DNA from 3 places in the Cobetia sp. LC6 genome. Region 2 is predicted to be linked to each of the others. Evidence: predicted binding sites of a transcription regulator. Region 2 holds the regulator's gene; each other region holds the start of a gene.
What was found. Region 2 encodes FNR, which switches genes on or off when oxygen is low (the NO sensors DNR and NnrR bind a similar motif). Its sites were predicted from a motif close to TTGATNTANATCAA; they were not measured.
Positions count from the first base shown of each region.

Region 1: QQF40_RS02290 (OmpW/AlkL family protein) is a predicted target of FNR. The motif match lies at 2,010-2,023, and genes of this name have one in related genera.
Region 3: clpB (ATP-dependent chaperone ClpB) is a predicted target of FNR. The motif match lies at 2,515-2,528, and genes of this name have one in related genera.

Region 1 is NZ_JASSPL010000001.1:527,619-531,808, reverse strand. Features, by position in the region: gene QQF40_RS02300 (lipopolysaccharide kinase InaA family protein) at 1-834, shown strand, start outside; gene QQF40_RS02295 (OmpW/AlkL family protein) at 1,196-1,789, shown strand; gene QQF40_RS02290 (OmpW/AlkL family protein) at 2,275-2,886, shown strand; gene QQF40_RS02285 (DMT family transporter) at 3,032-4,030, opposite strand; gene QQF40_RS02280 (aminotransferase-like domain-containing protein) at 4,187-4,190, shown strand, end outside.
Region 2 is NZ_JASSPL010000002.1:242,332-246,521, forward strand. Features, by position in the region: gene QQF40_RS04355 (cbb3-type cytochrome c oxidase subunit I) at 1-110, shown strand, start outside; gene QQF40_RS04360 (cbb3-type cytochrome c oxidase subunit II) at 107-724, shown strand; gene QQF40_RS04365 (hypothetical protein) at 748-1,017, shown strand; gene fnr (fumarate/nitrate reduction transcriptional regulator Fnr) at 1,386-2,135, shown strand; gene QQF40_RS04375 (fatty acid cis/trans isomerase) at 2,349-4,190, opposite strand, start outside.
Region 3 is NZ_JASSPL010000013.1:99,895-104,084, reverse strand. Features, by position in the region: gene clpB (ATP-dependent chaperone ClpB) at 1-2,371, opposite strand, end outside; gene pgeF (peptidoglycan editing factor PgeF) at 2,679-3,455, opposite strand; gene rluD (23S rRNA pseudouridine(1911/1915/1917) synthase RluD) at 3,495-4,190, opposite strand, start outside.

The DNA.
Region 1 (4,190 bases), on a different contig from region 2:
GCTGGTCATACCGCCACTACCAGCCCCAGCGCCACGGCGCCGCGCGGCCACGGCGATTACTGCGAAGCCGGGCTTGCCCGCCTGCTGGAGCAGCACGACCTCAATAGCTTCGATGCCCTGTGGCAAGTGGCAGCCCACGACGTCGACGCGCCGAATCGTGAACGCGGCGGCGTCTCGACGGTCTCGCTGCTGACACTCGAGGATGAGGACGGCAACAGCCATCGCCTCTACCTCAAGCGCCAGACCAACCATCTGGGCCGCAGCCTGGCGCGACCGCTGGGCGAACCGACCTTCTCTCGCGAATGGCGTGCCATCCGTCACTATCACGCGCTGGGGATACCGGCAGTGGACGCCGGCTGGTACGGCGAGCGGCGCGCAGGCCGGGAATGGCGCGCCATCCTGATCACCTTCGATCTCGCCGGGCGCGATGATCTGGATCACTGGCATCAACGCTGGGCGGAACTCGATACCGGCATGCGCTCTCAGGTCATCACCGCCAGCGCTCGCCTGGTTCGCGAGATCCATCAGGCTGGCCTGATGCATGGCTGTCTGTTCCCCAAGCACATCTTCCTGAGCCGCCCGCCGAGTGAGTCGCCGGACAGCACCTGGCAGATGGACGCCGTCATCATCGATCTCGAGAAGACGCGCCGCTTCGTGCTGCGCCGCCACGAGTGCCTGCGCGATCTCTACGTGCTGTGGCGCCGCCTGAAGGGCTGGCAGCATGATGAATGGCGACAATTTCTTGCCGTCTATCGCGATGCGGATGCGCAGAGCGCCGAGGTCAGTCAGTGGCTGGAACAGCTGGAAGCACGCGCCGCACGCAAGCGTCGCTGAGCCTTAAGAGGCCGGCAAAGATCCTTGACGTAGTGATCACTAACCTTGCGCACGGCATGCGACCAAGGTCTTGGTCACCTTGCGCGAGGATGAATGGGAATGTCGCTCAAATGCGTCATCTCAAGTCTCACTCGTGAGACATTAAACTTCCCTGAAATAATCGGTAACATCTGCTAACAGGACGCCCAACAAGTTTTCAAACATCGTTCTAAAAAAATACTTGCCAAACAGAACGCTGTTTTTTATAGTTTTCAGCGTCCCCTGATCGACGCAGCCACGCAGAGCACACGGCCCACGCCGTAGGGTAGCGAGGCACTGCTGACAGGCAGCTCACGAAGCCAAGCTTCAAGGAGAACTACATATGAAAGCTATCAAGATCCTGACCGCTACTGTTATCGCCGGCACCATGGCAATGGGCGCACAATCCGCCATGGCATATGGCAAGGGTGATACCTTCCTGCGCGGTGGCGTTGCCAAGGTCGACGGCAAGAGCAACAACGGCAACGGTCTGATCGCCAAGGACGAATCTGGCTTCGCCGGTTCCGTGGGCTACATGTTCCACGACAACCTGGCCATCGCCCTGCAGTCCACTGAAGAATTCAGCACTGACTGGGAAAACAGCGCCGGTGGTTTCGATGAGATGCCGATCAACCTGATGCTGCAGTACTACCCGCTGGGCGGTACTGAAGCCCGCGTCCAGCCGTACGCTGGTGTCGGCCTGAACTACACCCACTTCTCCGGTGAGTCTGCCGGTGGCCAGAGCATGGACATCGACGACAGCTACGGCGCCGCTGCCGAGCTGGGTGTGGACCTCAAGATCACCGAAGCCTGGGCCGTCAATGGCTACGCCCGTTATGCTGACGTCAAGGCCGATACCAAGATCGCCGGTCAGGACGTGAACGACACCGAGCTGGATCCGGTCACTGTCGGTGCCGGTGTCACCTACCGCTTCTAAGTCCTTGCACGAGGCGTGAACATGCCTCCAGCGAGTACTCGGCAAGCCGTGTGGTGCCGCATCATTCCCTAAAGCGCCAGCAATGGACCTCGGCAACATCGAGCCGTCCAGGCGCCGGATGGGCATCACACACGAACGCCGCAGACCTCAGGGTCTGCGGCGTTTTCGTTGTGGGCAATCAACGGCTACATGGCCAATCTTGAGCGGCGCCGCGCAGAAATTGACCTGGATCAACCAGGCTCCTGCCCAGGCAAGAACGTCCGTAAACTCTTGCCCCAGATCAAATTTCTCGAAATTCGGCTACCTAGAATGAAGGCATTGTTTCCCGCCACCCTTCAGGAGCCATCATGCCCGACGTCGTCACTCGCTCAGCCTCCCTCCCCGCGCACCTGACTTCACGTAGCCCGCGCTCTGCAGCACGCCCGTGGCAGCTTCTGGCACTGGCAGGCCTCACCGGCCTCGCGACTCTCTGTGCCACACCGGCCATGGCCGCCGACTCGCTGAATGCCAGCTCTCATAGCTCTCTCAACTCTCCCAGCTCTCTCAACTACGGCGCCGGGCAGTTCTGGACGCGTGCAGGTGTCGCCAAGGTCTCGCCGAAGAGTGACAACGGTCGCATCGATGCCATCGGTGCCGACGTGGATGTCGATGATGACAGCGCCTTTGCCTTCACTCTCGGCTATCGCTTCACCGACATCTTCGGTATCGAGCTGCTGGCGGCGCAGGATTTCGACCACGATATCTCGCTCAATGGCCAGAAAGCCGGTTCCGTCGACCACCTGCCGCCGACCCTGACACTGCAGTACTACCCGCTTGGCGGGCGTGAATCGCGCATCCAGCCGTACATCGGCGCGGGCGTCAATTACACCCACTTCTCCGATGAAACCCTCGACGATGGCACCAAGCTCGAGATGGATGACAGCTGGGGCGCGGCCGCACAGATCGGCGTCGATCTGGTGATCAACGAGCACTGGGCGGCCAACGTCGCCGCCTGGTATCTGGATATCGATTCCGATGTCACCGTGGCGGGCAGCGTCAACGACAAGGTCGAGATCGATCCCATCGTGACCATGGCCGGGATCAGCTATCGCTTCTGATCAGCCACTTCCTGGCTAGCGCTTCTGACGGGCCAGAGACGACAACGCCCCGCCAGCCCATCTCGGGCCGGCGGGGCGTTGTGCGTTGTGCGTTGTGCGTTGCACCTGGTGTACTGTGCGTTGTGAGTTGTGCGCTCGGCACGCCTCAGCGCGGGGCGGCTTGCCCACTGTTCGTTGCCGAAGCATTGGAAGTTGCTGAAACTGTTGAGGTTGAGGTCGTTGAGGGAGTTGAAGGCGAAGGCGGCGTGACGTCCTCCGCCGGCGCCTTGCTCACCTTGCCCGGACGCGGGCGGTCCAGTACCAGCCCCAGCACCACCAGTGCGGCGCCCGCCACCATCAGCGCGGTCCACTGCTCATCGAACAGCCACCATGCCATCAGCGCGGCACACGGCGGCACCAGGAAGAAGGTGCGCGCGACCTGATGGGCCTCGCCACGCTCCAGCATCAGCATCAGCAGCCAGATGGCACCGACCGAGATGGCGATCACCAGCCAGGCCATGGTCAGCAGCAGACGCGGCGTGGGGTCAAAGGCAAAGCTGCCGACACTGGTCGCGGCGACGACGAACACCGCGCCCGCACCGAGATACTGGAACATCAGCCCCTCGACCAACCCCATGCGCCCGGAGACCCGCTTCTGCCACAGCGTCGAGCTGGACACGCCGATCAGTGCCACCAGGCACCAGACGAGCCCGATCAGCGGCCACTCCAAGGTGCCCGCGCCGTCCCTGGCCAGCCCTACCCCCAGCACCAGACTGACGCCGATGGCGCCACAGCCAAGCCCCGCCCACTGCCTGGCCCCGAGACGCACGCCGAACAACGGCAGCGACAACGCCGCCGTCACCAGTGGATGCAGGCTGACCAGCAGCGCCGTCAGACCCGCCGGCAGCCCCGCCTTGACCGCCGCGAACACGCCGCCCAGATAGGCGCCGTGCAACAGCATGCCGATGCCCATCTGCGCCAGACGGTCATTGCGCCGGCCCCACTGACGCGGCTTGCGGCGCAGCCACAGAATCAACCCCAGCACCGGCAGCACCAGCAGGCTGCGCACCAGCAGCAAGGTGAAGGGTTCAGCGTCCAGGGTACCGAAGCGCGCGGCGATGAAGCCGCTGGCGAACAGAAACACGAAGCAAAGTGGCATCCACATCACGCAGACTCCAGCGAGAGAAATGACAAGCGGGCGGCCCATAGGCAGGTGCAGAACGTGCACCGACGGGGCCACGACATGAGCCTTCAGCTTGCCGCGAACCCTCAAGGGGGCACAAGATACAGATAATCACCAATTCAAGGGGTACAGACAGGCATGT
Region 2 (4,190 bases):
GCCAGCTCCCGAAGTCCGGCTCGCGGAAGACATCATCACAGCCTGCCATACACCCTGCATCACCCTCTGCCACGCCCCCTGCCACATCCTCGGGAGGGCACTACGCATGAGACATGTCCTGCTCGAACGTCACGCCGGCCTGATGACGGCACTATGCCTGCTCACCATGAGCCTCGGCGCCCTCGCCCAGCTGGTGCCGCTTGGAGCTCACCCCAGTCTCGCCAGCGCGCCCGAAGACCTCAAACCGCTGAGCGCCCTGGCGCTGGAGGGTCAGCGCATCTATCAACGCGAGGGCTGTCAGCAGTGCCACACACGCATGGTGCGCTATCTACCGGGCGACACGGCGCGCCACGGCGATGCGACGACCACCCGGGCACGTTTCTACGACCGCCCTTCGCTGTGGGGCGTCGAGCGCTGGGGGACGGATTTGAGCCAGCTGCCTGCGCAGCATGACGATGCCTGGCAGCGCCTGCATCTGCATGACCCGCGCAGTCAGGTGCCGGGTTCGGCGATGCCTGCCTACCCGTGGCTGTTCGAGCGGGCGTTGAGCGGCGAAGGTATCGCGGCACGCATGCGAGCCCTGCAAGGCCTGGGCGTACCCTACGCGGAAGACGAGATTCTCGCCGCCCCCAATGACGTGCGTGGCACTGCCGAAATCACGGCTCTGCTCGCCTACCTGCAGCAGGCCGCCCCTGCGAGCGACACCGCCAGCCGTGGCCCATGACAGACCCCCTCAGGAGACACGACATGAATCTGCTGGAGACAACTGGCCTCCCCCTGTTCTGGAATCTCTGGGTGCTGGCCCTCACGCTGGGCAGCCTGGTGTTGTTCGCCATGCTGGCGCTGGGCAGTCTTTCGCGCGCTGACAGCGACGAGCGCGAAGGCGATGGCCCCATGCAGGAACATCGCATCAACGGCATACGTCAGCCTGACACACCAGCGCCACGTGCCTGGGGCATTCTGGCACTGGCGACGCTGGCCGCCGCGCTGATCCTGTTGCTCGGCGCAGCTGGCTGAGCCCAGATGGCCAGAGACGGATGACCAGCGACTGATGCCTGAGTGCTGGTCACTGCATACTGACTCGCGCCTTCGGCTGAGGCAGGTCGTCGCGGTATGGTCACGCGGGGTCAACCAGGCCTAAAGTTCACACACCTTGCAACGCCCATGGGTTGGGCAGGATAATGAATTAACAAAATCTAATATTATGGCGTCACGGAATGCGCTGCCTCGGCCGATGAGCGCTCAGACTCTGTCCGCTCGATACACTGCGGCTCAGCAGTGCAGCGGCGGGCGACAAGGCCCCGCCCCACCGTTCGTTGCGCCCGAAAGACCCCTCCCGCTGCCCTACCCCAGGGGTAGCGGTGACATTCCTCAGGAGAGTCACCATGACGGCCAATGCACAGGCATCACACCGCTTGCGCGCCCATGAAGCCCGCTGCCAGACATGTTCGCTGAGTTCACTGTGCCTGCCACTGGCACTGAACATGGAAGATATCGACCAGTTTGACGCCATCATCCGCCGTCGCGCGCCACTCAGAAAAGGGGAAGTCCTCTTCACCCAGGGCGATGCCTTCGATTGCGTCTTCACGGTGCGCTCCGGAAGCCTCAAGCAGATCACCAATGAAAACAGCGGTACGGAGCAGCTGACCGGCTTCTACCTGCCCAGCGAGCTGGCCGGACTCGATGCCATCGACAGCAATTGCTATCCCGGCACCGCGGTGGCGCTGGAGACCACCACCGTCTGCGAGATTCCCTTCGACCGACTCAATGCGCTCTCGGAGCAGATGCCTGAGCTGAGAACCCAGCTGTTCAAGAGCCTGAGCAAGGAATTGCACGAAGATCGCCGCATGATGATGCTGCTGTCACGCAAGACAGCCGATGAGCGGCTGGCGAGCTTCCTGGTCAACCTGTCACAGCGCTTCCGTCGCCGAGGCTATTCGCCATACAGCTTCCGCCTCTCGATGGCACGCGCCGATATCGGCAACTATCTGGGACTGGCCGTCGAAACCATCAGCCGCATCCTGACCCGCTTCCAGACCCAGGGGCTGGTCGACATTCGTGCCCGCGAGGTGCATATCCTACATCTGGATGGCCTGATCGAGCTGGCCGAGGGCGAGTGTCAGGGCGGTCGCTGATGACGCCTGCTGACAGCACATCACGCGGTGCGACACTGCGCTGATCTACCGCAGGACGCCATGTCGGTCCCACACAAGGCAGAAGCCCGCCACGCAATGGGCGTGGCGGGCTTCTGCTTTCTGACAGGCCAGTCGTCAGTCATCGAAACAGTTCGACAACCCAGACAGCCCTGACGACAGAGCGTGTCTCGGCCGCTCAAGCCCCGCTGGCAATCAGCGGTTCTCGAGGCGGTTATAGTCCAGCAGGCCCGCTTCGACAGGGCGATCAGCATAGTTGACGCGCAGCACGCTGTCGGAGAACTGCCAGAAGCGCGGATCAGTCCGGCGCACTCCGATATCGGCCTGCAGGGCGCGGTAGTCCTCTTCGGTCTCGAGTGCCGCCACCCGCTCTGCCAGCCCCGTCAGAGTGTCAGGCGTCAATCGCCAGAAGGCATTCGGGTAATCGCCCGCCACGCCACGCAAGACATCGAGAGTGTCTTCCTCAGGACGGCGGTTTTCCTCCTCATCGAACAGACTGGTGATGTTGGCGTGGGCGGAATTGCGCAGCACGCTGTAAAGGCGTGGCGAGTCATCAGTGCCATCCTCCAGCGCGACGATCGTCACCTCCGGCATCAGGCTGGCCGAGACTCCCTGCACCGCAGCGAGGGCCTGCAGCTCATGTCGCACATGCTCATCCTCGACATTGCTCAGACTGCGCTCATGCCCGAGTTCCGGCGCGAGGCGCTCCTGCATGCGCCGCATCAGGCCAAGGCGGGCCTGGTCCGGCGACGAGAGCTCCTGCGGTGTCCAGACAATGTCACTGGGCGCATCGAACTGCGGCGGTTTCTTGAACAGCAGCCCCCCAAGCCCCGGGCTCACGTCGCGATACCAGCTATCATGCACCGCCTGGCGCTCGCCCGCCGGCAACAGCACCAACAGGTTGTTCTCGCCCTCCATGCGCAGGAAGTCCATGTACAGGCGAGTGACCAGCTGATGCCCGAGATTGCCGTAGACATCGAAGCCGGCGACCAGCAGGTAGTGGATACGCTCCAGCATCGGGTAATCGATGATCCAGCCCGTCTTGGGTACGCCACCGACCAGCCCCTTCATTACCGCCGCATTGTCGAAGTGACGATAGATGGTCAGGGCCGCGTTGGGGTTGCGCCCCTGCCCAGGGCCGTCGGCCCAGCCGCTGCCGTCCCACATCACTCGCGTATCCAGGCGCAGGTCACCATCGCGATAGGCCTGGGACATCAGACGCTGTTTGGCCTTGAGATAGGCGGTCTGCTTGCTCTCGAACTTGATCCAGGAGCTGATAGGCAACGCGTTGCTGCTTTGCTCGGCGGGCAAACTGAGGTTCTTTCCTTCCTCGGCCAGGGTGCGCTCCACCTCCGGGTGACTGAACATCTTCGGATCAGTGAAACCGACCCAGAAGTGATCATTGATCACATCCACCGCGACCTGCCCGCGACAGACCGGCCCCTTGATGAAGCCCATGATGGTGTTCTGCGACTCATCCAGCATGAAGCGATAGCGTGACTCGGCCGGAATGGCCTCGAAGGTCAGGAAAGGATTCGAGGCCGTCTTGAGGTCGTAATCCGGCAGGTCATTCACGGGGTAATCCGGCGTCAGGAACAGCGCCTGCCAACGTTTGAAGCGAGCATCATTGAGTGCATAGGGCAGATGATTCTTGGCCAGGATCGTCGCGCGCTCCTGCCACAGACGGTAATAGACCCGCGGCCGCCCGGCGTCATCGTGGGGCATGCTCGCGCGTTCATCGCCGGTATAGGAGGCGTAGGGTGGGTCGTAGGGACGGCGCGTGGAGATGCGCTTGATCGGCTCGCCCGGCGGGGTGCTGGAACGCACCAGCTTGAAGAAGATCGGCCGTCCATCCGCGCCCTTGATGCCCGGGAAATACACATGGCTCAGGAAGAGATGCTCGTAGATATAGCGATTCATCAGGCGCTGCTTGAGGCTGTCGCCATTGAAGAAGCGCTCGGCCTGCTCGATGTGCGGCATCAGCGCCTGGGGCAGCGGCGCCGGGCCCGTCATCGCGCCACCCTTGGCCAGCCAGTT
Region 3 (4,190 bases), on a different contig from region 2:
GCGCGTGGAACACGACCACTTCGTCGATGCGGTTGATCAGCTCCGGTCGGAAGTGATTGCCGACGACTTCCATCACCGCCGTCTTCATGTCGTCGTACTGGAAGGCCGCCTTGCGCTCGGCACGCTCGTCGGCACTTTCCGTACTGCCATCATCTTCCGCCAGCTCACCATTGAGGCCGCTCATGCGCTGGATCATTTCCGAGCCCAGGTTGGAGGTCATCACGATCACGGTATTGCGGAAATCGACGGTACGCCCCTGGCCATCGGTCAGACGGCCATCTTCCAGCACCTGCAGCAGGATGTTGAAGACATCCGGGTGTGCCTTCTCGACCTCGTCGAGCAGCAGCACGGAGTATGGCTTGCGGCGCACGGCCTCGGTCAGATAGCCGCCCTCTTCATACCCGACATAGCCGGGAGGCGCGCCGATCAAGCGAGCCACGGAGTGCTTCTCCATGAACTCGGACATGTCGATGCGCACCATCGCCTCTTCGGTGTCGAACAGGAAGCTGGCCAGTGACTTGCAGAGCTCCGTCTTGCCGACGCCGGTCGGGCCAAGGAACAGGAAAGAGCCGTTGGGACGATTCGGATCCGACAGCCCCGCGCGTGAGCGACGCACCGCATTGGACACCGCGATCACCGCCTCGTCCTGACCGATCACCTTCTCGTGCAGCGCCTCTTCCATGCGCAGCAGCTTGTCACGCTCGCCTTCGAGCATCTTGGCGACCGGGATGCCGGTCCAGCGCGAGACGACCTCAGCAATCTCTTCCTCAGTGACATTGGAGCGCAGCAGCACGTGAGCAGAGGTATCCGCCTCGCCTTCGCCGGCTTCGCTGATCTGCTTCTCGAGCCCCGGGATCACGCCGTATTGCAGTTCCGACATACGGCTGAGGTCGCCGGCACGACGCGCCTGCTCCAGATCGATACGCGCCTGTTCCAGCTCCGCCTTGAACTGGGCCGCGCCCTGGATGCTGGACTTCTCGGCCTTCCAGACTTCATCGAGGTCGGCGTATTCACGCTCCAGCTCCGAGATCTGGTCCTCAAGCGCGCCGAGGCGCTTGAGCGCCGCCTCGTCGGTCTCCTTCTTGAGCGCTTCCCGCTCCATCTTGAGCTGGATCAGGCGGCGATCGAGACGGTCCATCTCCTCCGGCTTGGAATCCAGCTCCATGCGGATGCGTGACGCGGCTTCATCGATCAGATCGATCGCCTTGTCCGGCAGCTGGCGGTCCGTGATGTAACGCGAGGACAGGCGTGCAGCGGCGATGATGGCGCTGTCGGTGATGTCGACCCCGTGGTGTACCTCGTAGCGCTCCTTCAGGCCACGCAGGATGGCGATGGTGTCTTCCTCGCTGGGCTGGTCGACCTGCACCTTCTGGAAGCGGCGCTCGAGTGCGGCATCCTTCTCGATGTACTGGCGATACTCGTCAAGCGTGGTGGCACCGACACAGTGCAGCTCGCCGCGCGCCAGCGCCGGCTTGAGCATGTTGCCGGCGTCCATCGCGCCTTCGGCCTTGCCCGCGCCGACCATGGTGTGCAGCTCGTCGATGAACAGGATGACCTGGCCTTCTTCCTGCGCCAGCTCCTTCAGCACCGACTTGAGGCGCTCCTCGAATTCGCCGCGGAACTTGGCCCCCGCCAGCAACGAGCCCATGTCGAGAGACAGCACGCGCTTGTTCTTGAGACCTTCCGGCACCTCGCCATTGACGATACGGCTGGCCAGCCCCTCGACGATGGCGGTCTTGCCGACACCAGGTTCACCGATCAATACCGGGTTGTTCTTGGTGCGGCGCTGCAGCACCTGGATCGTGCGACGAATTTCCTCGTCACGCCCGATCACCGGATCGAGCTTGCCATCCCGTGCGCGTTCGGTGAGATCCAGGGTGTACTTGTTGAGCGCTTCGCGATTGTTCTCGGCATCGGCATCGCCCACGGCTTCGCCACCGCGCAGTGCATCGATGGCGGAGGTCAGGGCGGGCTTCTTGATGCCCGAGGAGGTGAACAGCTTGCCGAGATCACCGCCCAGCTCCAGCGCGGCCAACAGCGCGAGCTCGGAGGCGATGTATTGATCGCCGCGCTTCTGCGCTTCGCGATCGGCCAGATTCAGAAGCTTGCCGAGGGCCTGCGAGGGCGCGACATTGCCGTCGAACTGGGACACGGTCGGCAGGTCATCCAGCTGGCGCTTGAGACCACTCATCAGACTGGTGGCATCGCCGCCCGCCTTGTTGACCAGTGCCTTGAGACCGCCATCGCGGTCTTCAAGCAGGGCCAGCAGCAGATGCTGCGGGTGAATTTCATTGTGGCCTCGCCCGACGGCGAGCGACTGGGCATCCGCCAGAGCGTTCTGCAGCTTGCTGGTCAGTTTGTCGATGCGCATGGTGCTGTCTCCTGAGAGTCATGGCGGTACTCCTTTTCTCAGGAGCTTCGCCTGTAACTTTTCGTATCTGACTCTCAAGATGGGGACTGGCGCACGGCTTTCAAGGCAGGATTCGCCGCACTGCAGCATGTTGTGCCATTTGCCTGATCCAGGTCAGTTTCCCGCCCCGCCGGCCATCACCTTTGCCACACACAGAAACGCCCCGCCAACCTGGGACATCAGGTCAACGGGGCGTTTGTGGGTACTGAATGTCGAGCTTGTGGAATGCGCAGACCAGGCCCCTGGACAGTGATTTCTGCTCGGCGCCTCAGCGCAGCCAGATCACCGTGGCGAGGCGCCCGGTCACGCCATCATCACGCCGGTGGGAGTAGAAACGCGACTCCGAGGCGGTGCAGAAGTGGCCACCACTGACATGACCGACTCCGGCACGCTCGAGACGCAGACGTGCCAGCTTGTAGAGGTCGCACATGTAGTGACCAAGCCGGTAGGGACTGGCCTCGAAGGCATCATCGGCCTCAGGCAGGTCCGCGATGAAGGCATCATGCACCTCGGGGCCGACCTCGAACTGCGCATTGGAGATCGCCGGCCCCAGCCAGGCCATCAGCTCGCCGGGGTCATCGCCGAGACGCTCGATGGTAGCTTCCAGCACGCCTGCGACCAGCCCGCGCCAACCCGCATGTGCCACGCCGACACGCGTGCCCTGCCGATCACAGAACAGCACCGGCAGGCAGTCCGCCGTCATCACCACACAGGCCTGCCCGGTGCCGGTACTGATGCAGGCATCCGCCCGTGGCGGCGCATCCGGCCGGCCCTCGGCATGGCAGACATCGAAGGCATCCACCACCTGAGTGCCGTGCACCTGATCCAGCCACGCCAGCGGACGGCCGTCATCGACCTCCGCCGCGAGAAGCTCACGCACCTGCGCCACCATCGCCGGGTCATCCCCCACATGCAGCGCCGGATTGAAGCCGGCATACGGCCCCTGGCTGGGGCCGCTCTCACGCGTGGTCACGAAGGCCTGCACCGGGCTCGGCGCGGGCCAGTCCGGCAGTATCAGGGTCGGGCGTAGACTCTCGTCGTGCATAACCTCTCCTTGTGCGGCGTGTCGCGCGAGCCTGCCGCCTCAGCGAGCGATGTCTTCCTTGAGATAGTCGATCAGCACCAGCATGTCGCCCGGCATCTCGGCGCGGAATTCGACTTCCTTGCCCGTGATCGGGTGGATGAAGGCGAGACGGCGGGCATGCAGTGCCTGACGCGGGAACTGGCGCAGCAGCTCCTTGAGCGGGTCACTGGCCCCCGGCGGCAGCTTCAGACGCCCGCCGTAGACCGGGTCTCCAACCAGCGGATAGCGCTGGTGCGCCATGTGCACGCGAATCTGGTGGGTACGCCCGGTTTCCAGCTTGCAGCGGATATGGGTGTGGCCCCGGAAACGTTCCACCACGCGGAAGTGGGTGACCGCCGGCTTGCCACTGTGGGTAACGGCCTGACGCTTGCGGTCCTTGGGGTGACGCCCGATGGGCGCATCCACGGTAGCACCGGAGGTCAACACGCCCGTGACGACGGCATCGTACTCGCGTGACACGGTACGGGCCTGCAGCTGCTCGACCAGGTCCGCCTGGGCGGTCAATGACTTGGCCACCACCATCAGTCCGCTGGTGTCCTTGTCGAGACGATGCACGATACCGGCACGCGGCATCATGGAATTGCCCGGACAATGATGCAGGATGGCGTTGAGCAGCGTGCCATCGTGGTTACCCGCGCCCGGGTGCACGACCATGCCATGCTCCTTGTTGATGACCAGCACGTCGTCATCTTCATA